DNA from 4 places in the Pantoea sp. KPR_PJ genome. Region 2 is predicted to be linked to each of the others. Evidence: predicted binding sites of a transcription regulator. Region 2 holds the regulator's gene; each other region holds the start of a gene.
The links. The regulator PurR, encoded in region 2, represses purine synthesis genes. The targets are predictions, from matches to a motif close to CANGCAAACGTTTGCNTG.
Positions count from the first base shown of each region.

Region 1 (4,379 bases), on a different contig from region 2:
CTTCCAGCGTGTTAGCTGTGCTTTCGTGCAGTGCCTGAAGAGGCTGAGCCAGGCCTTGCGAAAACGCCATACCTTCGTTGGTGAGATCGTGCACCAGCGTTTTCCAGCTGTTGTCCTGATTGCCGCCGCACAGAATACCGCTAATCAGGCCATGCATTTCTGCTGGGGTCATCCCTACGCCCTGCTGAGAGAGCGCCGAAGCCAGCGCATTGTAATTGGGAGTTGCGTTCTGTAAAGACATAAGGATTCGTCGTCGTTGGCAGAATAAGTTCGTGTTATGCTACCACTAGCTGCCTCAAGGTTTCCAGAAAAGGGGTTGTAACTTATTTCGCGGGTCTATATAGTTGCCCGCCTCCCAGGGCATTGACAGCAAAGGGAGCTGCGGGCGAAGTAAACAGTCAGGAAGGTGGCATGTCTGCACAACCGGTAGATATACAAATTTTTGGTCGTTCATTGAGAGTGAATTGTCCGCCTGAACAGCAAGATGCGCTGAATATGGCTGCCGAGGATCTCAATCAGCGGTTGCAAGATTTAAAAGTTCGCACTAGAGTCACAAATACCGAGCAACTGGTGTTCATCGCCGCGTTAAACATCTGCCATGAGCTGGCACAAGAGAAAGTGAAAACGCGCGATTATGCTGCTAATATGGAACAACGCATCCGTATGCTGCAGCAGACCATAGAACAGGCTCTTGTTGAGCAAGGTCGCATAACTGACCGACCAGGTGCGAAGTTCGAATAATACTTTATGGTTGCTGTGATACAGTAACGGTGAAGTCCATTTTCTCTGAGATGTTTGCAAGCGGGCCAGTCCCCTGAGCCGATATTTCATACCAACAGAGTGTGGCGCTCTGTAACCTGTGAGCATGCTCGGTCCGTCCGAGAAGCCTGATGGTTGCGACGGCACATTCACCTTGAACCAAGGGTTCAAGGGTTACAGCCTGCGGCGGCATCTCGGAGATCTCTCTACCTTTTCTATCTGTTCTTCCCCGCACTGAATGATATAGTTGCTCAAACAGCAACTTGTCTGCGGGGTTCTTATGTCCCAGCCCTCCCCTCTCGATCGACACTCTGTTCGCCAGCACGTGCGCCATCTGCGCCGCGCCCTGACGTCGGAACAGCAGGAACAGGCCGCCGATCGTCTGGCGGAACACGCGGTTAATTTTGCTCCCCTTGCCAGCGCCGAGCATGTTGCGCTGTTTCTCTCAGTGGATGGCGAACTCAACACGCGCCCGCTGATTGCCAGGCTCTGGCAGCAGAAAAAGCAGCTCTATCTGCCCGTGCTGCACCCTTTCGCTTCAGGACATCTCCTTTTCCTGCGCTTTACACCTGACACGCCACTGGCGCTCAACAAGCTACGTATCCCTGAACCACCGCTCGATATTCGCCAGATGATTACGCTGGACAGACTGGATGTGATGATGGTGCCGCTGGTGGCGTTTGATGCAACCGGACAACGACTGGGTATGGGCGGCGGCTTTTATGACCGCACCCTGCAGAACTGGCGGCAGCACGGTTTTTTACCGGTTGGCCTGGCGCACGACTGTCAGCAGGTGGATCGTCTGCCCGCGGCTGAATGGGATGTGCCTTTACCTGCGGTGCTGACACCGTCCCGCCTGTGGCAGTGGGAGTAGCGGAAAAAGCTAAGGTGCGGAACAGTGTGACCGCCTGCGCGGATGCAGCAGGCGGCACATCATTATCTCGGGCTCAGTTAGTAGAGCAGACGGGCGCGGATGGTGCCCGGGATCGCTTTCATCAGCTGCAGTGCTTTATCTGCCAGATCCTGCGGCGCATCAATATCGATAACCACGTAGCCCATCAGCGGTGAGGTTTGCAGGAACTGTGCAGCAATGTTGATACCCTGCTCAGCGAAGATCTGGTTAATCGCCGTCAGAATGCCCGGACGGTTTTCATGAATGTGCAGCAAGCGGCTGGCGCTGGCACCATGCATCGGTAGCGACACTTCCGGGAAGTTGACTGCCGACAGCGTGGAGCCGTTGTCAGAATATTTTGCCAGCTTGCCCGCCACCTCAATACCAATGTTCTCCTGGGCTTCCTGGGTAGAGCCACCGATGTGCGGCGTCAAAATCACGTTATCAAACTCACACAGCGGCGAATTGAACGGATCGGTATTGGTCGCCGGTTCCACCGGGAAAACGTCGATTGCGGCACCCGACAGGTGTTTACTCGCCAGCGCATCGCACAGCGCCGGGATCTCAACGACGGTGCCGCGTGAGGCGTTGATCAGCAGCGCGCCCTTCTTCATCTGCGCCAGTTCCTGAGCACCAATCATATCCTGAGTGGACGGGGTTTCCGGCACGTGCAGGCTCACGACGTCACTCATATTGAGCAGATCGGCAAGATGACGCACCTGCGTGGCGTTGCCCAGCGGCAGCTTGTTTTCGATGTCATAGAAATAGACGTGCATACCCAGGCTTTCAGCCAGTACGCCAAGCTGCATACCGATATGGCCGTAGCCCACGATGCCCAGCTTTTTACCGCGTGCCTCAAAAGAGCCGACGGCATTTTTGTTCCAGATACCGCGATGCGCTTTGGCGTTCGCCTCAGGAATGCCGCGCAGCATCAGCAACATCTCACCGATGACCAGCTCAGCAACCGAACGGGTATTGGAGAACGGGGCGTTAAAGACCGGAATGCCGCGCGTGGCCGCCGCGTTAAGGTCAACCTGATTGGTGCCGATGCAGAAGCAGCCTACGGCAACCAGTTTCTCGGCTGCGGCAAAGATCTCTTCGGTCAGTTGGGTGCGGGAGCGGATGCCGATAAAGTGCGCATCGCGAATGGAGGATTTCAGCGCGTCGGCATCCAGCGCACCTTTGTGGAATTCGATATTGGTATAACCCGCCGCACGCAGGTTCTCAAGCGCACTCTGATGTACGCCCTCCACCAGCAGGAACTTAATCTTGTCTTTATCCAGTGATACCTTTGCCATTTCCCCGACCCTATTGTGATTTCAACAATGGCCGCCATAAGCGTGCCTTCTGTCAAAATATCAAAAATTACGCCTGCGGCAAGACAACCGTTTGCGGTGCTGGCAGCACGGGGCAGCCTGAGCCCAGCACATTGCCACAGAAAATCGGGAGCTGAGGGACGAACAAAGGATGAACTTGCTGCAGATAACGGTTATGTGACATAAGTCACCGAATTTAGCCGTAGTCAGAAAAGATGTTTTCTGCCAGGAAATAACCGGCGCGCCAGACGCGCCGGACAGATCATTTTTCGATGGTTTTTACGCCGTCTGGCGTGCCAATCAGGGCGATATCCGCACCGCGCGTAGCAAAAAGCCCCACGGTGACAACACCTGGCAGCGCATTGATGGTTTTCTCCATCGCAACCGGATCGAGAATACGCAGGTTGTGCACATCGAGAATGATATTGCCGTTATCGGTGACGACGTGCTGACGGTACTCTGGCAGACCGCCCAGCTTTACCAGTTCACGGGCAACGTAAGCGCGCGCCATCGGGATAACTTCAACCGGCAGCGGGAAACCTCCCAGCACATCGACTTCCTTAGATGCGTCAGCGATACAGATAAACTTGTCCGCAACCGCCGCCACGATTTTCTCGCGCGTCAGGGCTGCACCGCCGCCTTTGATCATCTGCATCTGCGGGTTGATCTCATCCGCGCCATCAACATAGATCGCCAGATCGTCGATCTCATTAAGATCGAAAACCGGAATGCCCAGCTCTTTTAGCTTTAACGTTGAGGCTTCCGAGCTGGAGACCGCACCTTCAATCTGATGTTTCATGGTGGCAAGCGCATCAATAAAGTGCGCGGCGGTGGAACCGGTGCCGACGCCGACAACGGTGCCCGGCTGCACATATTTCAGTGCAGCCCAGCCTACGGCTTTTTTCAGTTCATCCTGGGTCATGGTATGTTTAAAACCTGTGCGACAACGAAGTGGGCGTAGTATAAAGCAACGCTTGCCGAATGTGCGCGGCTGTTTCGGCTGGAATTATCGCTTTGGAAGCCAGCCCGCAAAAACGGCCGGTGCTGCTGCGTTTCTGCGGCGCGCTCTGCGGAAAAATCGGTGCGAAACGCGTCGGATGTAATTTTTGTGGCATAGTAACGCCCATCCTGAAGGAGAGAAAACAACAATGAAACGCCCCGATTATCGAACGCTTCAGGCGCTGGACGCAGTGATTCGCGAACGCGGTTTTGAGCGCGCCGCACAGAAGTTATGTATTACCCAGTCAGCTGTATCCCAGCGCATAAAGCAGCTGGAAAACCTCTTTGGCCAGCCGCTGCTGGTGCGTACCGTACCGCCGCGCCCCACCGAACAGGGGCAGAAACTGCTGGCGTTGCTGCATCAGGTTGAGCTGCTGGAAGAGGAGTGGCTGAGCGACGAAAATGGCGGTACG
Region 1 is NZ_JABMIK010000006.1:80,522-84,900, forward strand. Features, by position in the region: gene HP564_RS13940 (YecA family protein) at 1-241, opposite strand, end outside; gene zapA (cell division protein ZapA) at 412-741, shown strand; RNA gene ssrS (6S RNA) at 781-964, shown strand; gene HP564_RS13955 (5-formyltetrahydrofolate cyclo-ligase) at 1,040-1,633, shown strand; gene serA (phosphoglycerate dehydrogenase) at 1,711-2,949, opposite strand; gene rpiA (ribose-5-phosphate isomerase RpiA) at 3,230-3,889, opposite strand; gene HP564_RS13970 (LysR family transcriptional regulator ArgP) at 4,116-4,379, shown strand, end outside.
Region 1: a site for PurR is predicted at 3,030-3,047, ahead of serA (phosphoglycerate dehydrogenase). Genes of this name have one in related genera too.

Region 2 (4,379 bases):
ACGGCGACGCTGTTTTGCGAACTGGTTAATCGCTGGAAGCGTCTGGGCGGCTGGCCGCTGCCGGCGGTGGATGCGGATGACGAGAGCGAGGCCGCATCAGCCTGAAGACAAAAAAGGCCGACTGAGTCGGCCTTTTTGTTTATTCTGCTTCTTTATGCTTCTCTGCCGTCTCTTTGATCAGCGACTGCAGCTCACCACGCTGGAACATCTCAACAATAATGTCACAGCCGCCGACCAGTTCACCGTCTACCCACAGCTGCGGGAAAGTCGGCCAGTTGGCGTATTTCGGCAGCTCGGCGCGAATATCAGGGTTCTGCAGAATATCCACGTAAGCAAAACGCTCACCACAGGCCGAAAGCGCCTGTACCGCCTGCGCAGAGAAGCCGCAGCTTGGCAGCTTCGGGGAACCTTTCATGTACAGCAGGACCGGGTTTTCTGCGATCTGGCGCTGAATTTTTTCTACAGTACTCATAATTGCCTTCCTTAATTCCCTACTTCGTGTTTGTTTATTGTAGCGACTTCGCCCCGCCCCTGAAAACGACAATTTCTGGCTTGCCGGGCAAAAACGCCATGTTTGTTAAATCGTTTCGTAAAGTTTTGACCTTTTCTGACGATAATCAAAACCTGAGCTGTTCATAACTGGTAATAACTCTGCTGTTATAAACTACTGAAATTGCTTATTTTGAATGCAACTTCTACCCTGTAACAGTTTAATGGAAAAATGGCTTAACTTTTGAAAAAAACCTGGCTTAGAATGGCCCCGGCGCTGATCCTTGATCAGATTTTTCTAACCTCGTTACGGCCAGTTGTCGTAACCGCTAACCCTGTAACCGGACTATGCGTTTACTGATTACGCTTTTCATTTTAGCTTTTGCCCAACTGTTTCTTAACGTCGCTTCGGCTTCGCCGCAAACGCCGGTTAATGCCAGTCTGCATAAAGCGGAGAAAAAGAGTGCGCGCGAAGATGAGCGGCGCAAGCGTCGGCCGGTAAAAACCAGCGCGAAGAAGTCTCGCCTGCCTGCTTCACAAAAATCAAAAGTCAAAAAGCAGCAGAAAATCGAAACCGCGTCACTTTCTCACTCCGCCAGTAAACCCAAAAAATCGTCATCTTCCTCCCGTAAACGCTATGGTCATCAGCGCACACTGAGCAGCATCAAAACTACCCGCGCTGCAAACGTGCAGAAAGTGGAAGCGGACGACGGCACTACCATCAAAATGAGCAAGTCTCACCGCCTGCGTTACCAGAAGGCGCGTGAAACGGCGATGACCAAACTGATGGGGCAGCTGGGTAAACCCTATCAATGGGGTGGCAGCTCACCGCACACTGGTTTCGACTGTAGCGGCCTGGTCTGGTATGCCTATAAAGATCTGGTGAAATTCAGAATTCCGCGCACCGCCAATGAGATGTACCATCTGCGCGACGCCTCACCGATCAAGCGCGAATCGCTGGAGAAAGGCGATCTGGTCTTTTTCCGCATTAACGGACGCGGCACCGCCGATCATGTAGGCGTCTATCTCGGCAACGGTAAATTTATTCAGTCGCCGCGCACTGGAAAAGATATTCAAATCAGCGCGCTTTCAGAGGATTACTGGCAGCGCCATTATATCGGCGCACGCCGCATGATGACGCCAAAGACCATACGCTGAGATAAAAAAACCGGGATATCCCGGTTTTTTTTGTGCCACTTTAATGCAGGATGGCGGTGAGGCTGAACGTCACAATCATCAGCAGCGCCGCACCAGTGGTCATCAATGCCAGTTTTAAATCGGTACTCATTTCCCCCCTCCTTACCCACACAGTTATTATGGTCTTGCGCAATTTTCCCATAGCTGGCGGTAAAAATCTCGTGTTATCTCGCAAGCCTTGCTAGAATCCCCGCCTTTGTTGCGCAACTGGCGCAACCGCAGTTTAGTCCGCACGCAACAGCCCCTGTTTTTTTCCTGCCAGGTAATGACTTTTCCGTCAAGAAATGCAGCAAATTAACAGAAAATAACCTTAGCGGACGCAAACGTTTAACATTATGCTTATCAGTAGCTTACTGACAGGTTCTGGAGTTTCTTTTTAATGGCAACAATCAAAGATGTCGCAAAGCGCGCCGGTGTCTCAACGACGACCGTTTCTCACGTAATTAACAAAACGCGTTTTGTTGCGGAAGAGACGCGCAATGCCGTCTGGCAGGCAATTCAGGAACTGCACTATTCGCCCAGCGCCGTAGCGCGCAGCCTGAAAGTCAACCACACCAAAACGCTGGGTCTGCTGGCAACCTCAAGCGAGGCGCCCTATTTTGCTGAGATCATTGAAGCGGTTGAGCACCACTGCTTTGAACGTGGCTATACCCTTATCCTCGGCAATGCGCATAACGATTTACAAAAGCAGCGCGCCTACCTGTCGATGATGGCGCAAAAACGTGTTGATGGCCTGCTGGTGATGTGCTCTGAATATCCGGAAGACCTGCTAAAAATGCTGGAAGAGAACCGCAACATCCCCATGGTCGTGATGGACTGGGGCGAATCGCGCGGTGATTTTACCGATACCGTACTGGATAATGCTTTCCAGGGTGGCTATCTGGCAGGTCGCTATTTGATCGAGCGCGGCCATCGCGATATCGGCGCTATCCCCGGCCAGCTGGAGCGCAATACCGGCGGCGGTCGCCACGCCGGTTTTCTCAAAGCACTGGAGGAGGCTGGCATCGCCGTGCGTTCTGAATGGATCGTGCAGGGCGACTTTGAGCCTGAATCGGGCTACCAGGCGATGCAGCAGATCCTGCAGCAGAAACAGCGTCCGACAGCAATATTCTGCGGAGGCGATATTATGGCGATGGGTGCGATCTGCGCGGCCGATGAGATGGGGCTGCGCGTGCCGCAGGACATTTCGGTGATCGGTTATGACAACGTACGTAACGCACGCTACTTCACGCCCGCCCTGACCACGGTACACCAGCCCAAAGCCCAGCTCGGTGAGAAGGCGCTGGAGATGTTGCTGGACCGTATTACCAGTAAACGTGAAGAGTCACAGACCATCGAAGTGCATCCGGCGCTGATTGAACGTCGCTCTGTAGCTGACGGTCCGTTCCGCGACTATCGCCGTTAATCTTCGCTTAACCACTCCTGATTTAGCGTTTGCGCATCGCCCAGATAGCTCAGTAGCCAGCTGAGCGCGGGTGATGCCCGCTCTTCTGACCAGCTCACGCAGCAATGGCTATCGGGAAAAGTGACCGGCAGCGTGAGCTCTGCCAGTTCACCCCTGTCCAGCAGAGGACGTGCAAGGTGCCCCGGCATCATCGCTACGCATAGCCCATCCAGCACGCAAACCAGCCCCGCCTGCCAGTCAGGCACTACCAGGCGCCGCTGGTTATCCAGCGTCCAGGTCATACGGCGCGGCAGCGCGCGTGAGGTATCCTCCAGCACCAGCGATGGCCAGGCGCGCAGCACATCATCATCCAGCCGGGACTGCTGTGTCAGCGGATGGTGACGCGCAACCACGCAGCGCCAGTTCAGCGCCCCCATATCGCGAAAGGCAAAGCGACCGCCAACCGGTATGGCCTGGGTTGCGCCAATAGCGACGTCTACCCGCCCGTCGGCCAGCGCGTCCCAGACGCCGTTAAAGACCTCATAGCTGATATGCAACTCCATATCGGGGAAGTGTCGATAGAAATCGGTCACCAGTTGACGGCTGCGCGGCAGTTTCACAATCCGGTCAACTGCAATGCTGAGCTGTCCGCGCCAGCCGTTTGCCAGCTGTTGACACTGCCTGCGGGTAGCGAGCATTTTTTTGATAACGTCCCGTCCTTCACGAACAAAATGTTCGCCGGCCGCGGTCAGGGTGACCTCGCGATGCTGACGTTCAAACAGCGCCACTGCCAGCCAGGTTTCCAGCTGCCGCACCGTATAGCTGACGGCAGACGGCACACGGTGCAGCTCCTGCGCCGCGGCGCTAAAGCTGCCGGTACGTGCTACGGCATCAACTACCTCAAGGGCATATTCAGACCACATCGACTTTCCTTTCAAATTTTTTCACAGCACTCTGCAAATTTTACCGTTTCACAGCCTGAGGTGCACCCTTTTACACTTTGCCGCGTTTAATCTGCCTGACTAATAATGAGAATGAGTCGAACCATGCTGTCTTCAAAAGGATTCATGCCTTACCTTGCCCTGCTCAGCATGCTGGGTTTCCTGGCAACGGATATGTACCTGCCCGCCTTCGGCGCAATGCAGGTGAGCTTTGCCACTTCGCCAGGCGTCATCAGCGCCAGTATGAGTCTGTTTCTCGCGGGATTTGCTCTCGGCCAGCTGTTCTGGGGACCGCTTTCCGACCGTATTGGCCGTAAACCCGTGCTGCTGATGGGCCTGGGGCTGTTTGCGCTTGGCTGCGCCGGCAT
Region 2 is NZ_JABMIK010000001.1:939,711-944,089, reverse strand. Features, by position in the region: gene rnt (ribonuclease T) at 1-105, shown strand, start outside; gene HP564_RS04510 (Grx4 family monothiol glutaredoxin) at 140-475, opposite strand; gene HP564_RS04505 (C40 family peptidase) at 838-1,647, shown strand; gene HP564_RS04500 (YnhF family membrane protein) at 1,688-1,777, opposite strand; gene purR (HTH-type transcriptional repressor PurR) at 2,066-3,091, shown strand; gene punR (DNA-binding transcriptional activator PunR) at 3,088-3,993, opposite strand; gene punC (purine nucleoside transporter PunC) at 4,117-4,379, shown strand, end outside.

Region 3 (4,379 bases), on a different contig from region 2:
TGGGCTGTAGGCTCGCTGTTTGTGATTTCACTGATGGTGGGTCTGCGGCCCTATCGGCTGCTGCTGGCGACCCAGCCGCTACGCGTGCTGCGACGCGATGCGGTGGCGACCCTCTGGCCGCTAAAATATTATCTCCCGGCCATGGCGCTGCTGGTGGTGGCCCTGCTGGCGCTGCTGGTGGGCGGCAGCAAGATGCTGTGGGCACTGCTGGCAGGGGTGGCGGTGCTGGCGGGCCTGCTGGCACTGCTCGGCTGGAGCGTCCTGCTGTTACTGCGGCGACTGGCCGTGCGCAGCCTGGCGCTGCGGCTGGCGATCAGTCGGCTACTGCGCCAGCCCGGCATGACGCTGAGCCAGCTGGCCGCGTTCTCGCTCTCCTTTATGCTGCTGGCGCTGCTGCTGGTGATGCGCGGCGATTTGCTGGATCGCTGGCAGCAGCAGTTGCCTGCCGATAGCCCCAACTTCTTTTTGCTCAATATGACGCAGGATCAGGTGCCCCAGGTGCGCGCCTTTCTCGCCGCGCATCAGGTTAAACCTGAGACGTTTTACCCGATTGCGCGGGTGCGGCTGACCGGGCTTAATGGCAAAGCGGCAGACCCCAGCGTGGACAGTGCGCTGAACCGCGAGCTCAACCTGACGTGGATGAGCGAACGGCCGGATCACAACCCGCTGGTGGCGGGCAGCTGGCCGCCGAAGCCGGGCGAAGTCTCCATGGAAACGGAGCTGGCCGGGCGGCTGGGCGTCAGGCTGGGAGATACGCTGACCTTTACCGGCGATACCCAGGCGTTCAGCGCGACGATTACCAGCCTGCGCAAGGTGGACTGGGAGAGTCTGCGGCCCAACTTTTTCTTTATCTTTCCGCCCGGTGCGCTCGATGCCCAGCCGCAAACCTGGCTTACCAGTTTCCGGCTGGAGAACAATCCCGCGCTGCTGGCGCAGCTGAACCGCGCCTTTCCGACACTGAGCCTGTTAGATATTGGCAGCATTATGCGGCAGATTGGTCAGGTCCTGACGCAGGTGAGTCAGGCGCTGGAGATTATGGTGGTGCTGGTGACTTTTTGCGGTGTCCTGCTGTTGCTGGCGCAGATTCAGGTCGGGATGCGGCAGCGGCGGCAGGAACTGGTGGTGTGCCGCACGCTGGGCGCGGGCAAGAAGCTGCTGCGCGCTACGCTGTGGTGGGAGTTTGCGCTGCTTGGCATCGTCTCTGGCGTAGCGGCGGCGCTGGGTGCTGAAGCGGCGCTCTGGGCGCTGCAGCGTAAGATTTTTGATTTCCCCTGGCAGCCTGACTGGACGCTCTGGCTGGCGCTCCCCTTGAGTGGCGCGCTGCTGCTGTCGATCTGTGGCGGCTGGCTGGGCATCAGGCTGCTGCACGGCAAGGCACTGTTCCGGCGTTTCGAGTCGGCCTGACGCACCGTCAGGCCGCTGTCAGAGCCTGAAAGCGAGAAGCGGGACGGGAAAGAGGGGAGTGTCGGGGAAAAAATGGCTGGTTCTGTTCAGCGAAGACGGTGCACTGGCCCTTTACGGACGCACCCCAGCAAGGGGGGTGCGTTTCCACGCGGGCGCGCAATTTCCGCCTCAGCGAAAGAGGGGATTACACCTTGTCGATGGTCCATGCAATGCCGCTGGCGTACTCAGGCGGCAGCATCGGCACAAGGGCCTTTAACGCCGTGGTCAGCCGCGCGCTGTCGCTGTCGGTCAGGTTGAGATGGCCAACTTTGCGGCCGGAGCGCACCTCTTTGTCATACCAGTGCAGATGCACCAGCGGCTGCTGTAGCCAGTCGCTGTTAAGTGCGGTTCCAATCAGGTTGACCATGACCGATGGCGCGATCACCACCGGCTGGGGGAGCGCCAGACCCAGAATCGCGCGCAGGTGCAGCTCGAACTGGCTGATGGAGGCCCCGTTCTGCGTCCAGTGCCCGCTGTTGTGTACGCGCGGAGCCAGCTCATTGATCAGCAGGCCTTCAGGCGTGACAAAACACTCCATTGCCATCACGCCCACATAGTTCAGTTCATGCATGATGGCGCTGAGCATTGCTTCGGCCTGCGCCTGCTGTGCCGCATCCGCCTGGGGGAAGGCAACGCTGGTGCGCAGAATGCCGTCCTGATGCAGGTTGTGAGTCAGCGGATAAAATACGGTACGTCCGTCCCGGCCACGTGCGCCGACCAGTGAGACTTCACCAGAAAAGTTAATGCCCTGTTCCACAATGCATTCGCCATAGCACTCGTCAGGCAGCGCAGCGGTTTCGTTCGCGCGCAGCCGCCACTGGCCGCGACCGTCATAGCCACCGGTGCGGCGCTTGACGATAGCCAGCTCGCCCAGCGCGGCGAACACCTGTGGCCACTCGCGCTTGTCGGCCAGCAGCTGCCATGGCGCAGTAGCGAGGTTTAGCTGGTCGAGCAGCTGTTTCTGCGTCAGGCGGTCGGCCAGTCGCGGGAAAATGTCACGATTGACGAACGCCGGATGTACCGCCAGCTCGCGCGTCAGCGCAGTTTCTGGCCAGCGCTCGATCTCGGCGGTAATGACGCTCTGCGCAATCGGCAGCGCGTCGGGTTCGGCATCAAGACCAACCGGATAGACGGCGATGCCCAGCGGCTCACCCGCCTGGCGCAGCATGCGACCCAGCTGACCATTGCCCAGTACGCAAACCGGCTTCATGCTTCCTCCCGCGGATCCGGGTTGTTCAGCACCTCATCGGTCTGCGCCTGACGCCATTCGCTAAGGCGCGTCGCCAGCGCCGCATCGTGGAGCGCCAGAATCTGCGCCGCCAGCAGGCCCGCGTTGGCAGCGCCCGCTTTACCGATGGCCAGGGTGCCCACCGGAATGCCGCGCGGCATCTGCACAATAGAGTAGAGGCTGTCGACACCACTCAGCGCCGCGCTCTGCACCGGCACGCCCAGTACCGGCACCAGGGTTTTTGCTGCCAGCATACCCGGCAGATGCGCTGCACCGCCTGCGCCCGCAATAATCACCTGATAGCCGTTATCCGCTGCCGTTTCGGCGAAGCTGAACAGCTTATCTGGCGTACGGTGGGCGGAGACCACTTCAACATGGAAGGGGACCTCCAGACGGGTGAGGATTTCCGCAGCGAACTGCATGGTGGACCAGTCACTTTTTGAGCCCATCACAATGGCAATGCGTGCCGGGGCGGCGTTGGATGACATGCGGTCAACTCCTGTGAATAAACAAACGAACCTGGCCGGTCAGGCCGGTAAAGAAGGGCACAGAGAATAGCATGAGAAAGCCGTAAGGAAAACGGTTGCGTCGCCGCTTTTACCGCAGGTTTTGCGGCTTTTTAAAAGTCGAATTCAATCAGGCTAATGCCGCTGGCGTCGAGCTGGATCATGGAGCCGCGCGCGTGCCATGCGCCGAGTACGGCCCGTTTAGCAGGCTGCCCCTGAAGCATAAAGGCGTGAATCGCCGGACGATGGGTATGACCGTGGATCATCAGGCTGACCTGCTGGCGCTGCATTGCTGCGGCAACCGCCTGCGCGTTGACGTCCATAATGGTCTGCGATTTGTGCTGGTTTGCCTGTTTACTGCCGTCGCGCATACGTGCGGCGATGCGCTGGCGTATAAACAAGGGCAGGGCCAGGAAGAGGCGTTGTAACCAGCGCTGATGAACCTTTGCGCGAAAGCGTTGATAGCCCGCGTCGTCGGTACAGAGCGTGTCACCGTGCAGGATCAGCACGCGATGGCCGTAACCTGTCAGCACCTGCTCTTCCGGCAGAAGCGTCATGCCGCTGACGCGACCGTAATCCTCGCCCAGCAAAAAGTCGCGGTTGCCGTGTATAAAGTAGACCGGGACCGGCAGTGCCCGCAGCGCGTCAGCCACCTGCTGATGCAGCGGACTGGGATCGTCATCGCCAATCCAGGCTTCAAACAGATCGCCCAGGATATAAAGTGCGTCACAGTGCGACGCTTCACGCGCCAGAAAACGCAGAAAACCGGCGGTAATCGCCGGTTCTTCCTGGCACAGATGTAAATCTGCGATAAACAGGGTGCGCGACATTACTCGCTGACGATCACTTTCTGGATAATGACGTCATCCTTCGGAACGTCCTGGTGCATACCGCTGCGGCCGGTTGAAACCGCTTTAATTTTCTCAACCACGTCCATGCCTTCAACGACTTCCGCAAATACGCAGTAGCCCCAGCCCTGCAGGCTTTCATCACGGAAGTTCAGGAAGTCGTTGTCAGCGACGTTGATGAAAAACTGTGCGGTTGCTGAGTGTGGAGCAGAGGTGCGCGCCATTGCCAGCGTGCCGCGGGTGTTTTTCAGGCCGTTGTTTGCTTCGTTGCGAATTTCCGCTTTGGTTGCTTTCTGCTTCATGCCCGGCTCAAAACCGCCGCCCTGGATCATAAAGCCGTTGATCACACGGTGG
Region 3 is NZ_JABMIK010000003.1:267,671-272,049, forward strand. Features, by position in the region: gene ybbP (putative ABC transporter permease subunit YbbP) at 1-1,404, shown strand, start outside; gene purK (5-(carboxyamino)imidazole ribonucleotide synthase) at 1,589-2,653, opposite strand; gene purE (5-(carboxyamino)imidazole ribonucleotide mutase) at 2,650-3,159, opposite strand; gene lpxH (UDP-2,3-diacylglucosamine diphosphatase) at 3,291-4,007, opposite strand; gene ppiB (peptidylprolyl isomerase B) at 4,007-4,379, opposite strand, start outside.
Region 3: a site for PurR is predicted at 3,244-3,261, ahead of purE (5-(carboxyamino)imidazole ribonucleotide mutase). Genes of this name have one in related genera too.

Region 4 (4,379 bases), on a different contig from region 2:
TGGGTTACCAAGCTGGCCTTGCAGATACTCTTCGTTCTTTTTGTAGTACTGCAGGATGCCGTCCCAGGTTGCCCATTGAGTATCGGTATCGATGTTCATCTTGATCACGCCGTAGCTGATAGACTCTTCGATTTCAGCGGCAGAAGAACCGGAACCGCCGTGGAAAACGAAGTCCAGCGCGTTGTGCGGCAGGCCATGTTTTTCACAGACGTACTTCTGCGAATCGCGCAGAATGGTCGGTGTCAGTTTAACGTTACCCGGCTTGTAAACACCGTGTACGTTACCGAAAGAGGCAGCGATAGTGAAGCGCTTGCTTACTTTGCTCAGTTCGGTGTAAGCATAATCCACGTCTTCTGGCTGGCTGTAGAGTGCAGACGCGTCAACATGACTATTGTCCACGCCATCTTCTTCACCGCCGGTCACACCCAGTTCAATTTCCAGCGTCATGCCCAGCTTGTCCATACGCGCCAGGTATTTGCTGCAAATCTCGATATTCTCTTCCAGCGACTCTTCTGACAGGTCAATCATGTGAGAAGAGAACAGCGGCTTGCCGGTTTTCTTGAAGTGCTCTTCACCCGCATCCAGCAGACCATCGATCCACGGCAGCAGTTTCTTCGCACAGTGGTCGGTATGCAGGATCACCGGCACGCCATACTGCTCAGCCATCAGGTGAACGTGCTGAGCCCCTGAGATGGCACCGAAAATGGCTGCGCCCTGCGGCTTGTCGGTTTTGAAACCTTTGCCTGCGATAAAGGCTGCACCGCCGTTAGAGAACTGAACGATAACCGGTGCTTTTACTTTCGCAGCGGCTTCCAGCACGGCGTTGATTGAGTCAGTGCCGACGCAGTTTACCGCTGGCAGTGCGAACTTGTTCTCTTTCGCGACCTGGAAGATCTTCTGAACGTCATCACCAGTGACAACGCCGGGTTTAACGAAATCAAAAATTTTAGACATGATTGTGTCCTGTTTCGTGACCGACTATCCCATAAGGGACAGCGCTTTAAACGCCCTAGGGGCAAGTCTTCAGGCGACGCATCAGCGTCGCCCCCAAAGGATTACTGCTTAGCACGCTCTTCCAGCATGGCAACCGCAGGCAGTTTTTTGCCTTCTACGAACTCAAGGAACGCGCCGCCACCGGTCGAGATGTAAGAGATTTTGTCTTCGATGCCGAACAGGTCGATAGCCGCCAGGGTATCGCCGCCGCCAGCCACAGAGAACGCTTCGCTGTCAGCAATCGCGTTCGCCACGATCTCGGTGCCCTTGCGGAAGTTCGGGAACTCAAATACGCCGACCGGGCCGTTCCACAGAATGGTTTTCGCTTCTTTAAGAATCTTCGCCATGTTCTGTGCAGTTTCATCGCCGAAGTCCATAATCTCTTCGTTATCCGCCACTTCGGAAACCTTTTTCACGGTTGCCGGGGCAGTTTCAGAGAATTCCGTGCCAACGCGTGAGTCGGTTGGAACCGGAATACCGTACTGATCGCGCAGGCCTTTTGCTGCATCAACGAAGTCGGGTTCGTAGAGTGATTTACCCACCTTGTTGTCAATCGCTACGAAGGTATTTGCAATGCCGCCGCCCACAATCACGGTGTCCGCGATTTTCACCAGCGACTGCAGCACGTCAAATTTGGTTGAAACTTTGGAACCGCCAACCACAGCGACCAGCGGACGCTCCGGATTGCTCATCACTTTGCCCAGCGCATCCAGCTCAGCAGACAGCAGTGGGCCCGCGCAGGCGATCGGCGCGAATTTACCTACGCCGTGAGTAGACGCTTGTGCGCGGTGCGCCGTACCGAACGCATCCATGACAAATACGTCGCACAGTGCCGCATATTTTTTCGACAGCGCCTCGTCGTCTTTCTTCTCGCCTTTGTTAAAGCGAACGTTTTCCAGCACGACCAGCTCACCTGCGCCAACCTCAACGCCGTCGAGGTAATCTTTTGCCAGGGTAACACGGGTACCGTTCAGTTTTTCTTTCAGATAGTTAACAACAGGCAGCAGGGAGAACTCTTCGTTATATTCACCTTCGGTCGGACGACCCAGGTGAGAGGTGACCATCACTTTTGCGCCCTGTTTCAACGCCGATTCGATGGTAGGCAGAGAAGCACGAATACGTGCGTCTGACGTCACTTTCCCTTCTTTCACTGGTACGTTGAGATCGGCACGGATCAGAACGCGCTTACCAGCCAGATCCAAATCGGACATCTTAATTACAGACATGGTGAACCCTCTCGTTGATTCTCATAAGTTTTGCCAGACGCAAACCGCGCCTTACCTGAAACCGCTTGCGGCCATCGCTAACGTCGTGTCGATCATTCGGTTAGCAAAGCCCCATTCGTTGTCGCACCAGACCAGGGTCTTGATCAGGTGCTGACCGCTGACCCGCGTTTGGGTGCCGTCCACAATGGCACTGTGCGGATCGTGGTTAAAATCTACTGAGACTAACGGTAATTCCGTATAGTCAACTATACCACGAAATGCCCCCTCTGACGCTTTTCGCAGCAGGGCGTTGACCTGCGCAGCTCTTACCGGCTCCCGCACCGAGACGCTCAAATCGATGGCGGTGACGTTAATTGTTGGCACGCGCACCGCAATCGCTTCAAAGCGATCGTTAAATTTCGGAAAAATGCGGGTAATGCCAGCGGCAAGTTTGGTATCGACCGGAATGATCGACTGGCTGGCTGCGCGCGTGCGGCGCAGATCGCTGTGGTAGGCGTCAATTACCTGCTGATCGTGCATCGCTGAATGAATCGTTGTGACCGTTCCTGACTCAATACCAAAGGCGTCGTCCAGCAGCTTGATCACCGGAATAATGCAGTTTGTCGTGCAGGAGGCGTTAGAAACAATCCGGTCAGTTTGTTTAAGAGCCTGCTCGTTGACGCCAAATACCACGGTGGCGTCCAGGTCGCTGCCGCCAGGATGAGAAAACAGCACCTTCTTTGCGCCCGCCTGCAAATGGGCTTCGCCATCGGCTCGGCTGCCGTAGACGCCCGTGCAGTCGAGCACCACATCGACATTGAGCTCACGCCATGGCAGCATCCCAATATCGGCATGGTGCAGAATACGCAGAGTGTCATCGCCGACAAAGAGCAGATCGCGTTCCTGACGTACGTCAAAAGCGAAACGGCCATGGCTGGTGTCATATTTTAGCAGATGCGCCATACCCGCTGCTTCTGCCAGCTCATTGATCGCCACAATGGTTATTTCTGCCCGTCGGCCGGTTTCATAAAGCGCACGCAGCACGTTGCGTCCAATACGCCCAAATCCATTTATGGCAATGCGAACCGTCATATCACCCCGCAGTTAAATTCAGCGCAAAATCGGAGCGTAAGCCTGAGCCAGACGTTAGCGTTTGTACAGGAAATTATTGTACTTTTGCCGGGTCACGTTGGCTAAAAAAAGCCGCTACAGCGCCTACTGAAACGGTTCAGCTACAATAATGAGAACGGGTAATAATTGGAATGCGTCAGATCAAATGAGAATCCAAAAATCCGACTTCGATCACACTAAAAAGTTAAATATGAATATAAAACGACCGTCGGACGCGGCTTCGTTTAACCGCGTAACGGGAAAGTTTGCCGCTCAACCGAATAGCGGTAACCGACGCTTCCTTATGACAAACAATCTATGAATTACAACCTGCTTTGGTATCTCTGGTTTATCTGGTCTTTCGCGTTGGTAATTTATCTGCTGGGCTGGAGCCTTACGCTGACGCTTGTACGTCAGTATCGCGGGCTGCTGCTGGCGCTGGGCTTAGCGCTTATCGCCGGGGCCGCTTTCAGGGGAGTACAATTCAATAAAGGAATAACGATGTTTAAACGCAAAGAGAACAGTTTGCACTCTGGATACGGTGAAACAGCAAACGCAGCTGCTGCACGCCCACCAGAAGAGGACTTTGAGGAAAGCGTCTCTGTCGCCACGGTAGTCAAAACGACGGTGGACACCACGACCACTATTCCGGAAACCTGCACCATCACGGGGGAAATTGATGCGGAAGGCGACGTCCACATTAATGGCTGCGTGACGGGTAAAATTAATGCCCGTAAAACGGTATTTGTTCAAAAACATGGCCGCGTGGACGGTGAGATCTATGCGCAGCGCATAGAGATAAGTGGAGAGCTAAAAGGACTGGGTCGCAGCCGCGAAGTGGCTGTCAACGCCGAAGGCTTTATGGATGGCACCGTTGAGTGCGAATCTCTGGCCGTTCATCACCAGGGCCGCTTTTATGGCTCTTCCAAGCCGTGGCAGGAAGAGAAAACTGACCAGGTGAAAATACCCGGCCAGGAGTTCCAGCTGCATAAAGCGCTGTTACCGCAGTAGTCTTCAGGGGTCGCCTGCCCTTTCAGACAGGCGACCCGCATCGCTTACAGCACCGCTTTC
Region 4 is NZ_JABMIK010000006.1:88,421-92,799, forward strand. Features, by position in the region: gene fbaA (class II fructose-bisphosphate aldolase) at 1-954, opposite strand, end outside; gene pgk (phosphoglycerate kinase) at 1,056-2,219, opposite strand; gene epd (erythrose-4-phosphate dehydrogenase) at 2,271-3,290, opposite strand; gene HP564_RS14005 (polymer-forming cytoskeletal protein) at 3,627-4,319, shown strand; gene tkt (transketolase) at 4,364-4,379, opposite strand, start outside.
Region 4: a site for PurR is predicted at 3,335-3,352, ahead of epd (erythrose-4-phosphate dehydrogenase). Genes of this name have one in related genera too.